DNA from 3 places in the Paenibacillus marchantiae genome. Region 3 is predicted to be linked to each of the others. Evidence: riboswitches for the same ligand, from Rfam matches in the RefSeq annotation. Region 3 holds a riboswitch; each other region holds the start of a gene.

Region 1 (3,258 bases), 1.5 Mb from region 3:
TAAGCAATTCTTTGATGTCCGCTTCAATTTTATCAGGTGTTGTTTTGGGAGCATACCGTTTCAGAACACGTCCGTTCTGATCCACAAGGAATTTGGTGAAGTTCCATTTAATGGCTTTGGAGCCGAGTACGCCTGGCGCTTCTTTGGTAAGGTGCTGGAAAAGAGGGTGAGCGCTTGAACCATTCACATCGATCTTCTCAAACATCGGGAAGCTAACACCATAGTTCATCTGGCAGAACTCGGCAATATCATCAGAAGAGCCTTTTTCCTGTGCAAACTGGTTGCTTGGAAAACCAAGAACTTCGAATGGGGAGTCTTTAAACTTATCCTGAAGCTCTTGCAGACCTTTGAATTGAGGTGTGAGGCCGCATTGGCTTGCTGTATTCACGATAAGCAGTACTTTGTCACGATAGTTGGACATTTCAACTTCCTGACCGCGAAGGGTGTTTACTTTGTAGTCGTAGACTGACATGAAAATCGCCTCCATTTCATATTCTTCTTTCTTCTATTATATTGATTACAATTAAATAATGCAAAATTAATATTGCTTTTTTAACTCAATTTGAAGCTGTCGTGTATGATCTGTGACTGATTTGCTACCTGAATTTCGCTAAAGAGAGAATTAGAGAGCTTTGATGAGATGGGTAGAGAATGGATACGTTGTAAGCGCTATTATTGATGTGAAATGGCAAAAATCCGTCGATTCGGTGATCTGCGCAGACTTTACACCAATATGGCACGGGTGTATGATTCATATCGTAATTCCAATTTAAATTAAATTTTACATGAAAAACGAAACAAACGATAATATCGCTCTGATTAATGATTATAAAAGAACGATGTTTTAATCGCTGAGTTTCCATTCATTCATGGGTGGGAAACGGGGGAACCAACAGGATGAACTGTCCAGGACAGTAGGCATCCATGGGGTGAATTTTCCGGTGACAGCCGGAAATAGGGCGACTCTCGCGCCCGAATCCGTCAGCTAACCTCGTAAGCGTTAAAGGGAGAGGCAACAAGCCGTACGCTGGTTCATAGTGTCTTTTTGCTATGGATTATTGAAGAAGCGTCCGGGAGGCCTTGGTCCCCCACGCTTCTTTTTTGTTGTCTTTTCACGCCAAGGGAGGAACGAATGATGGATAAAGAGATGATCTTAGTGACTGCTCCAAATGAAGCAGGACGTAAATTTATCAAATTGCTGATGTACAAAAAAATGCCGTTTGCCGTTCTGACCAACAGTGCAGGGGAAGAGCGCAGGCTCCGGAGAATCGGTGTGGAGCATGTCATTCGCATGAACACAGCTGCTGCTCAGAAATGGTTTTTGCCGCAAGGTAGTGTCGGCAATGTTTTTATTTTTGAAAATAGCCTAAACCTGACCTGTCGATATTTACAGATCTGCCGCTCCTGGACATCCAAGTCCCTGTGTGTCATTACGGAACAAAGCCACCCCAAAGGGATCTATCGGGGAATGGGAGCAGACCGTATTGTATATTCCTTGAATGGGGAAGTTGGGTTTCTACTGAATGGCTAGTGGCTAGTACTATTCCTGTGATTGATCCAGTGTCAGCTGCCTGTTATAATTGAAATCATAAATAAACGGAAACTTGAGGAGACTCATGCATGTTGGTGGGTCTTCTTTTTTATGGTTTGGGAAATAGGGATATGGATTTCCTGTGGCTAACGAGGAGGAATAGGCGTGCCGGATGTACGTGGAATACAATGGTTGTTCTTTGATGTGGGGGATACGCTCGTGGACGAATGGGAGCCGGTAGATGATATTATCGGTCAGTTCGTTCGTGAAGCTTGTGCGCTTGGTTATCAGGTGGAGATGCAGACGGTGCGAGATATATTTGCCGCCTCCTACCGAAATTACGAGCAATGGCCGATGAAATTGGCTATTCGTACCCTTATCAGCGACGAGGGGCACCGGGAACAGATACAGGAGAAGCTGAAGTTCCGCAAAGAGCTTGAGCGCCCCTTCGCGTCAGCCGACGCTGTTCTCCAGACGTTGTCGCAAAACTATAAGATTGGTATCATTGCCAATCAGAGTCCGGGGACGGAAAATCGGCTGGATAGCTACGGCTTGCGCAAGTATGTGGATGTGCTGGCCTGTTCGGCTGAAGAAGGAGTGTCCAAGCCTGATCCTGAATTGTATGCTGTAGCGTTGAAACAGGCGGGATGCAAACCTGAGGAAGCGGTCATGATCGGCGACAGGATTGATAATGATATTATTCCGGCTAAGAAGCTGGGTATGCACACGATCCGGATTTTGCAGGGTTATGGCAGATTCCAGCCGGAGCTTGCGGATGCAGAGCGTCCAGACTGGACTATTGAATCACTGGAGGAACTTCTTCCTTTGTTAATGGTAACTCAAAATTCAGACAACTAAATAAGAGCAGTATTTATGAACTATTCGGTATAATTAGGCTGCTGCTCTAACATATAAAAGGCTGATCGTCTCAAGGGGTACGTTACTTGAGTTGATCAGCCTTTTTGAGTTAGACAAAATACGGCGTAATTCCGTTTAACCTAGAACAACAGAATGGTCTGGATAATCAGATACACATTCAGGACAACGATAACTCCGGCAATGATCCAGGAGATGATTTTGAGCCACAGCTTGTTGGCAAAAGCCCCCATGCTTTTTTTGTCACTCGTAAACATTACCAGCGGAATGACGGCAAAGGGTAGCTGCAGAGACAGCACAACCTGGCTAAGAATCAACAGTTCTTCTGTTCCGTGCTCTCCAGCAATGGCTGTTACGATGACGGCCGGGATGATAGCGATCAGACGTGTAACCAGTCGACGAAGCCACGCTGGAATACGAATGTTCAGGAAGCCTTCCATTACAATCTGTCCGGACAACGTGCCGGTGAGTGTTGAGTTTTGGCCTGAAGCCAGCAGGGCTACACCGAACAGGATGCTAGCGATGGTGGTTCCCAGCAGAGGTGTCAACAGATGGTAAGCATCTGTAATTTCCGCCACCTGGGTCATACCCGCACTATGAAACACGGCAGCAGACACAATCAGGATGGCTGCATTAATGAACAGAGCTAGCGTTAAAGCGATGGTTGAATCCATGGTGGAATACAGAATCGCTTCTTTTTTTCCTTTTGGCGTCTGTTCAATCTGACGGGTCTGCACAATGGAAGAATGCAGATACAGATTATGGGGCATGACGGTTGCACCGATAATCCCGATGGCGATGTAGAGCATAGCCGGATTTTGCAAAATCTCGACATTCGGTACGAAACCATG
Region 2 (3,258 bases), 2.8 Mb from region 3:
ACTGCTCCAATATGTGATCTGCCTCCAGTTACCATAAACACCTTGTCTTCCCCTGCCTCAATCACCTGTAAACGAACGGAATTTAAGTCGTATGTACTCATCCTGATCCACCTGTCCTTTTCTATATATATATGGTGGAATTATGGCTCCGATTTGATAAATCAGCAATGAAACATCTCACATTATGCATAAATACGGATGGCCCCGGGCATACCAAAGAGAACGCAATTTGGGAAAAGGAGGCACTAACATGCGTATACGCCTCATAATGTTATCCATCATGGTCATTCTTCTGGGAGGAAGTTACGCTCCTGCTCAGTTATGGGCTTCTTCAAGCCCGCAAACCGAACCTGCTTCGAAGTCTGATTCTTCTGAAGAAGAACAGTTGACTCTGGGACAGCTCAGACAGAAATATGCGGATACATTCAAAACAAATGGCCCCTCGACAAAAAAGGTCGCACTGACTTTTGATGACGTACCTGATCCACGGTTCACCCCGCAGGTGTTGGATATTCTAAAAAAATACAAGGTGCGGGCTACGTTTTTCATTGTGGGACATCGCGCTGAGAAACATCCGGATTTAGTGAAACGCATGGTAAAGGAAGGGCATATTGTTGGCAATCACAGCTACAATCACCCGGAGTTCAGTAAGCTGTCCATGAATGCATTTCGCAAACAAATCTTACATACCGGGGATATTATTCGGAATCTGGCGGGGTACACGCCCAAAATGATTCGTCCACCTTATGGCGACATTAATGAGCAACAGCTGCAATGGGCGGCCAAACAACATTACAGCATTGTGAATTGGAACGTCGATTCCCTGGACTGGAAGGGCCTCTCCAAAGAGGAAGTCAAACAAAACATCCTGTCGGCCGTTAAACCAGGTTCCATTGTTCTGCAACATGCAGGAGGCGGTGTCGGATCGAAGCTGAGTGGTACCATCGAGGCGTTGCCTGAAGTTATCGAGGAATTGCGAAACCGCGGGTACGAGCTGGTGACTTTGGACGAAATGCTGGAACTGCCAAAGGGTAAATAGGTCAAGATCCCTGAAGTTGGATATTCAAAAGGGTGTTCTTCCATCACATTATTGTGATTGGAGAACACCCTTTATTGTTTAATTTAGATTTAGTTGGAGTCACATATGATGATGTGCAGCTACGCTTTGATTTTATTTCAAAATGTAAAGTTCAACATCCTGAATACCAAATGTGCTCACGGATTGCTTGCTGCCAGGAATAAAGATATCGATCTTGTGACCTTTAATGGCACTACCCACATCACGAGCCGTTGCGACAAATGCCTGTTTTGGCAGTCCGGGATGTGTATGACCTGTCACCAGTACCTTTGTACCCAATGGAATGATACTTGGGTCTACTGCAATGGTACCCAATTCAAGCGGATTACCGAAGTAATCCACGGCACCCCATCCTCCATTTTCGGAAGCGTCTGCGGAGTATGCTGTTGCTTTGACGTCGACAGCTTTGCTGTAATCAAACGTTTTACCCCAGGCTTGTACAACTTTACTATCTGCATTAACGTCAAGGCTTGCGGCAGTTACCGTTTTGGCCTCCGTTTTAGCTGCTGCAGCAGAAGCTGTGTTCGTTGTTTTACCAGGGATCGTAATTTTCAAACCACCATAAATGTTGTAAGCTGAAATGTCATTGTTAGCTTTAATAAGAGCGTTAAGTCCAACTCCATATTGTTTGGATAAGGTGTAGAAGGTATCCCCCTCTTTGGCCACATGAACTGAATCAGCATGAGCCGGAACGGCCTGAATGAGCATTGCTGCTGTCAGCAAAGCTGTTGCTGTTTTGGCTATACGTTTCTTGTTAATCATGGTCTTCCTCCCTCATTATGCCTGCGAAGTTAGTTGTCGGATTCGGATGGAGGAAACCACCCTATAGGTTCAATTACATTAATAATTTATGTAGCCCTAATTCACCCCAAGCCGTGTGCAAATGATTCTTCCCCAAGCACACTCTGCATCGTTACATCCCCCACACTCCCAACTCCGGAAGTTTCGGCAGGAACAAATATATCACAACTTTGTAACCAAGAGTCGTAGTAAATGTTACCATCTGGCTAATTCACTTCAATATTTTTGCTGAATTCAAGCGACTTTTTCAAAAAAATGTCTATTTGAGCTTATATCGTTGATGACAGAAACGTTACTTTTTATGTAAATCCGTGCGTATTCACACGCAACAAAACAATCCCTGCCGACAGGTCGCCGACAGGGATCTATGAGGGAATAAGAATTCTCATCCACAGTATATATTTTGCATTTTCATCCAATTCATCCTAATGATGACTTGGATGTATTAGAGCACTTTAGCAAGGAAGTCACGTGTACGTGCATGCTTAGGCTCACCAAACACTTCAGCAGGTGTTCCTTCTTCTACAATAACCCCACCATCCATGAACAGGATGCGGTCCCCTACTTCGCGTGCGAAGCCCATCTCATGCGTTACAATAACCATGGTCATGCCGCCCTCTGCAAGCCGCTTCATGACATCCAGTACTTCACCGACCATTTCAGGGTCCAGTGCTGAAGTAGGCTCGTCAAACAGCATGACATGCGGCTGCATCGCAAGCGCTCTTGCAATAGCTATCCGTTGTTTCTGTCCTCCGGACAGCTGATTAGGATAAGTGTCTTTTTTGTCAGACAGGCCAACCGTCTTCAGCAAATCTGCGCAGATTTGTTCCGCTTCCTGTGCAGATTGTTTTTTCACTTTAATGGGAGCAATCGTAATGTTCTGCTGCACCGTTTTGTGCGGGAACAGATTGAAATGCTGGAATACCATCCCCATTTTTTCACGAGTTGCATTAATGTTGTGTTTAGGGTCAGTGATCGAAACTCCTTCAAAATTAATTTCGCCGGAAGTTGGCTGCTCCAGCAGGTTTAGGCAGCGCAAAAAGGTACTTTTTCCCGATCCGGACGGACCGATGACCACGACAACCTCGCCTTTGCCAATTGTTACGTTAATGCCCTTGAGCACATCGTTATTTCCATATGATTTGTGTAATTGTCTAACGTCTATCACTTGCACTCAACTTCCTTTCCAGTCGACCCAGCAGCTTGGACAAAATGAACGTCAGCACAAAGTAAATGGCCGCTGCAATCAGGAATGGATTCATTCCTTGGTACGTAATGTTTTTGACTACACTTGCCTGGTACATAATGTCCACCATACCAATAACCGAGATGATGGAGGATTCCTTGATAATGGTCACGAATTCATTACCGATCGCCGG
Region 3 (3,258 bases):
TCTGCCTGAACCGCACGTCGAATGGCTACGGTATCGTCACGGCCTTCTACCACGATCACTTCTTTTATCATGTTCCATTTCTTCCTTTCTAACGCAAAAAGAAGAGGAATATCCCTCTTCTCTGCCAAACGGCGGGGGAGACTGAATTCAGACCCCTCCGCCGCATATTCCGCATGAATCATTCATGCTTATATTTTATAGCATTCCCATTTCAAAGTAAAACGATTTTAGTTCGCTTCTGGCTTCACCGGACCAATCACATATACCGTCTTGCCTTTCTTCCGTCCGAAGTTCAGGGCATGCTTCACACTATCATAATACACATCAATTTTGTTGCCTTTAATGGCACCACCTGTGTCTTCCGCACGACGGAAGCCAAGGCCCTCGATATACACCCACCAGCCAATCGGAATGATTTTGGGATCAACCGCAATGGTGCGTCCCTCAGTTACCCGAGTACCTGATGCTGTTTTTGTGCCGATACCGGGCTCTTCAGAAGAGTATGCCGTCATGGATACATTTTTCAACACTTTTGAATATTTAAAAGAACTGCCTGAGACGGTAATTACTTTGCTGCCCGAGGCAGCGGTTTTCTTCGAGTTCGTGGTTGTTGCTGTTTTTGTCGTGGAAGTCTGCGCCGATACCGTCTGAATCACTGGCTCTTTCACAACAGGTTTGGCTTTGGTACCAATGGCGATCACTTTATCGACGCGATTCGTTGCGACCGATTTACCCACCATTTTTTTGGAGACCAATTCTCCATCCTGAAACACTTTTTCAATATGCTGTACAAGTGTGCCTTCTTTACCACTCACAACGACACGATTGTCGCCTTTGTACAAGCTAGGGTCAGCCGTTTTGATCACTTTATAAGCAATCGGATGTTCCACTTCCACCGTACGCTTTGTTACCCGCACTACACGGATTTTCATATCCGCTTCAATAGTGGTTCCAAGCGCCGGATATACTTTGTCTTCACTTGCAATTTGAATACCTGATTTTTTAATCGCATCTTTTACCGATGAATCGGTTGTATACAGAGTCTTGGTGTCCCCGTCTGCCGTAATATTAACTGGAACGGCCCGCTCAATAACGATGCGGTCTCCATCTGTGATCGCCCCATTCAAGGGCATGGATACCTGATCGTGAGGGCTGACTGTGATTGACTGCTCCTCCAGCATTTCCTGAAGCATTCCTGTACGAGTCTCTACCGCTTGAGCTTTGCCATCAATAACCAGTGAAATTTGTTTCCCGGCCTGACCGTAAACGACTAACAAGATCATGATTGTAAGCGCAATTGAGAAAATCGCGATCAATGCCATTTGACGCAAGTTCTCATGCTTCCACCGCAACGCGAAAGACTTACTGGATGATCGTGACTCATGGGTCTCTTCTGGTTGGAATGTGCCCACTTCTCCGTCCTCCTTCATAGCCTCGCCGTCTAAAGTAATGCATGATGTCTTTGACGCGACTATACCAAATTTTCTACAGAACACAGATCGGACCAACATAATCCGGTTCTGCACCATGAATCAATCTTCGCAACATGATGTCATCCTCCTGAATACTTACCGTATGATGACCGTATTTCTTTTATTCAAAAACAAAAAAGCCAAAGAAAGAGTTTAAGAGGAACTCTTTCGTGGCTTCCGAATGATTCTGAATATCGGAAATTCATGCACGAGGTTGCCTCTCTTTTTCCGCTTGCGAGGTTAGCTGTCGGGTTCGGGCGAAAGAGAGCCGCCCTATCTCCGGTCATCCGCTCATGGCGGACGCCCTTGAATTCACCCCGAGACCCAAAGAAGAAATCAAATACGGCTTCGCAGATTCATACGCTGCTTTTGGGTCAACGCATGTTGCGCATCGGCTGCAATCACCGATGTTTAAGCCCTATTGGTTCCCCCGCTCTCCGTTAACGGAGACTCAGCGAGACTGATTCATGAAAGTAATGTTGTTTCATCGGAAAGTGTCCCTTTGTTCATCCCCCGAACATCTGTCCAATTTTCCGCACAACAATTCACTGAAAAGATGATATCCTGTTTCTATGCATGTTGTAAAGCGTTGTTCAAGTACGTTTTTCTAAATATTTGGTTAAAATATTGTAATATTCTTGATTTATTTGGATCAAAAAGCAAATTAACTCCGCCTAACTCACTTTTTCACCCGTTTTTCTCGATCTTTTAACGAATCCCAAATCGTTCCATGGCATTTTTGGTCGTTATTGCTGCAATTTCCTCTATCGAAATGCCTTTAATTTCCGCAGCTGCTTCTGCAACCAGACGTACATGCGCTGTCTCATTTCGTTTTCCACGATAAGGGTGCGGTGTCAAATAAGGAGCGTCCGTTTCGATGAAAAATCGGTCCATAGGAACCTTCTCAAGTACCTCTTTGGGTTGCTTTGCATTTTTGAACGTGATTGGCCCTCCGAAGGAAAGATGAAAGCCTAAATCCAGACACATTTTCGCCGTTTCCCAGCTGCCAGAGAAGGAATGCATGACACCGCCTACTTCTCCAGCTTTCTCTTCACGCAGAATCTTTACAATATCTTCATGCGCATCCCGGTTGTGAATGACAATCGGCATATTCAACTCACGGGCAAGACCAATCTGTTGTCGTAATACGCGATGTTGAACCTCTTTCGGTGAAGTGTCCCAGTAATAGTCTAGACCAATTTCACCGATGGCTACCACTTTTTCATGCTTGCATAAAGATGCAATCCATTCCAGATCACCCTCTTGCATTGTGATTGCATCCACTGGGTGCCAGCCTACGGCAGCATATATAAAATCATAGGTTTCAGCCAGCTTCATCGTGGTTGGAATGGTCTCCCGGTTAAAGCCCACATTAATCATGCGACCAACGCCTGCATCCACAGCACGCTGAATCATTTCCTCGCGGTCCTCGTCGAATTGTGGTGCATCCAGGTGTGTATGTGTGTCGAACAACATCATGCTGTATTTCTCCCTTCATGTCGAATAAACGACTATCTCTTTTTAATCCATCCTGCAGTCTTAACCAGAACATAACTATTACTAAATTGGATCATGTTTTTTTTATATTTCTTTCATTGTTTGTTGAGCACAACATGTAGAACGAACAAGTTCCTTCATATCTATATGTGCTCATTTTTAGGCAATCGGGTTGTATTCTAATTACTTTGATTACAAAATTATGTCGATCTACATGTACTCTCCATTAAAGCAGATTACTGTATCATGAAAAATAGCTCTTTTCGAAAGCTTTTTTACATCATGATTC

What was found. A riboswitch is a leader RNA that binds a small molecule or an ion and turns the genes downstream of it on or off. The one in region 3 is predicted to bind cyclic di-AMP.
Region 1: linked by a shared signal. The riboswitch ahead of PTQ21_RS12100 (HAD family hydrolase) and the one ahead of PTQ21_RS05325 (resuscitation-promoting factor) in region 3 are both predicted to bind cyclic di-AMP.
Region 2: linked by a shared signal. The riboswitch ahead of PTQ21_RS24035 (3D domain-containing protein) and the one ahead of PTQ21_RS05325 (resuscitation-promoting factor) in region 3 are both predicted to bind cyclic di-AMP.

What each region holds. Positions count from the first base shown of each region.
Region 1 covers NZ_CP118270.1:2,677,168-2,680,425, forward strand. Annotated here, with positions in the region: gene PTQ21_RS31485 (hypothetical protein) at 1-80, shown strand, start outside; partial or broken gene PTQ21_RS31490 (glutathione peroxidase) at 209-487, opposite strand; cyclic di-AMP (ydaO/yuaA leader) riboswitch at 840-1,015, shown strand; gene PTQ21_RS12100 (HAD family hydrolase) at 1,133-1,531, shown strand; gene PTQ21_RS12105 (HAD family hydrolase) at 1,697-2,389, shown strand; gene PTQ21_RS12110 (Nramp family divalent metal transporter) at 2,530-3,258, opposite strand, start outside.
Region 2 covers NZ_CP118270.1:5,359,739-5,362,996, forward strand. Annotated here, with positions in the region: gene lpdD (prenylated flavin chaperone LpdD) at 1-101, opposite strand, end outside; gene PTQ21_RS24030 (polysaccharide deacetylase family protein) at 251-1,039, shown strand; gene PTQ21_RS24035 (3D domain-containing protein) at 1,172-1,840, opposite strand; cyclic di-AMP (ydaO/yuaA leader) riboswitch at 1,843-2,039, opposite strand; gene PTQ21_RS24040 (amino acid ABC transporter ATP-binding protein) at 2,325-3,047, opposite strand; gene PTQ21_RS24045 (ABC transporter substrate-binding protein/permease) at 3,034-3,258, opposite strand, start outside.
Region 3 covers NZ_CP118270.1:1,174,544-1,177,801, reverse strand. Annotated here, with positions in the region: gene rnmV (ribonuclease M5) at 1-71, opposite strand, end outside; gene PTQ21_RS05325 (resuscitation-promoting factor) at 228-1,412, opposite strand; cyclic di-AMP (ydaO/yuaA leader) riboswitch at 1,686-1,939, opposite strand; gene PTQ21_RS05320 (TatD family hydrolase) at 2,181-2,951, opposite strand.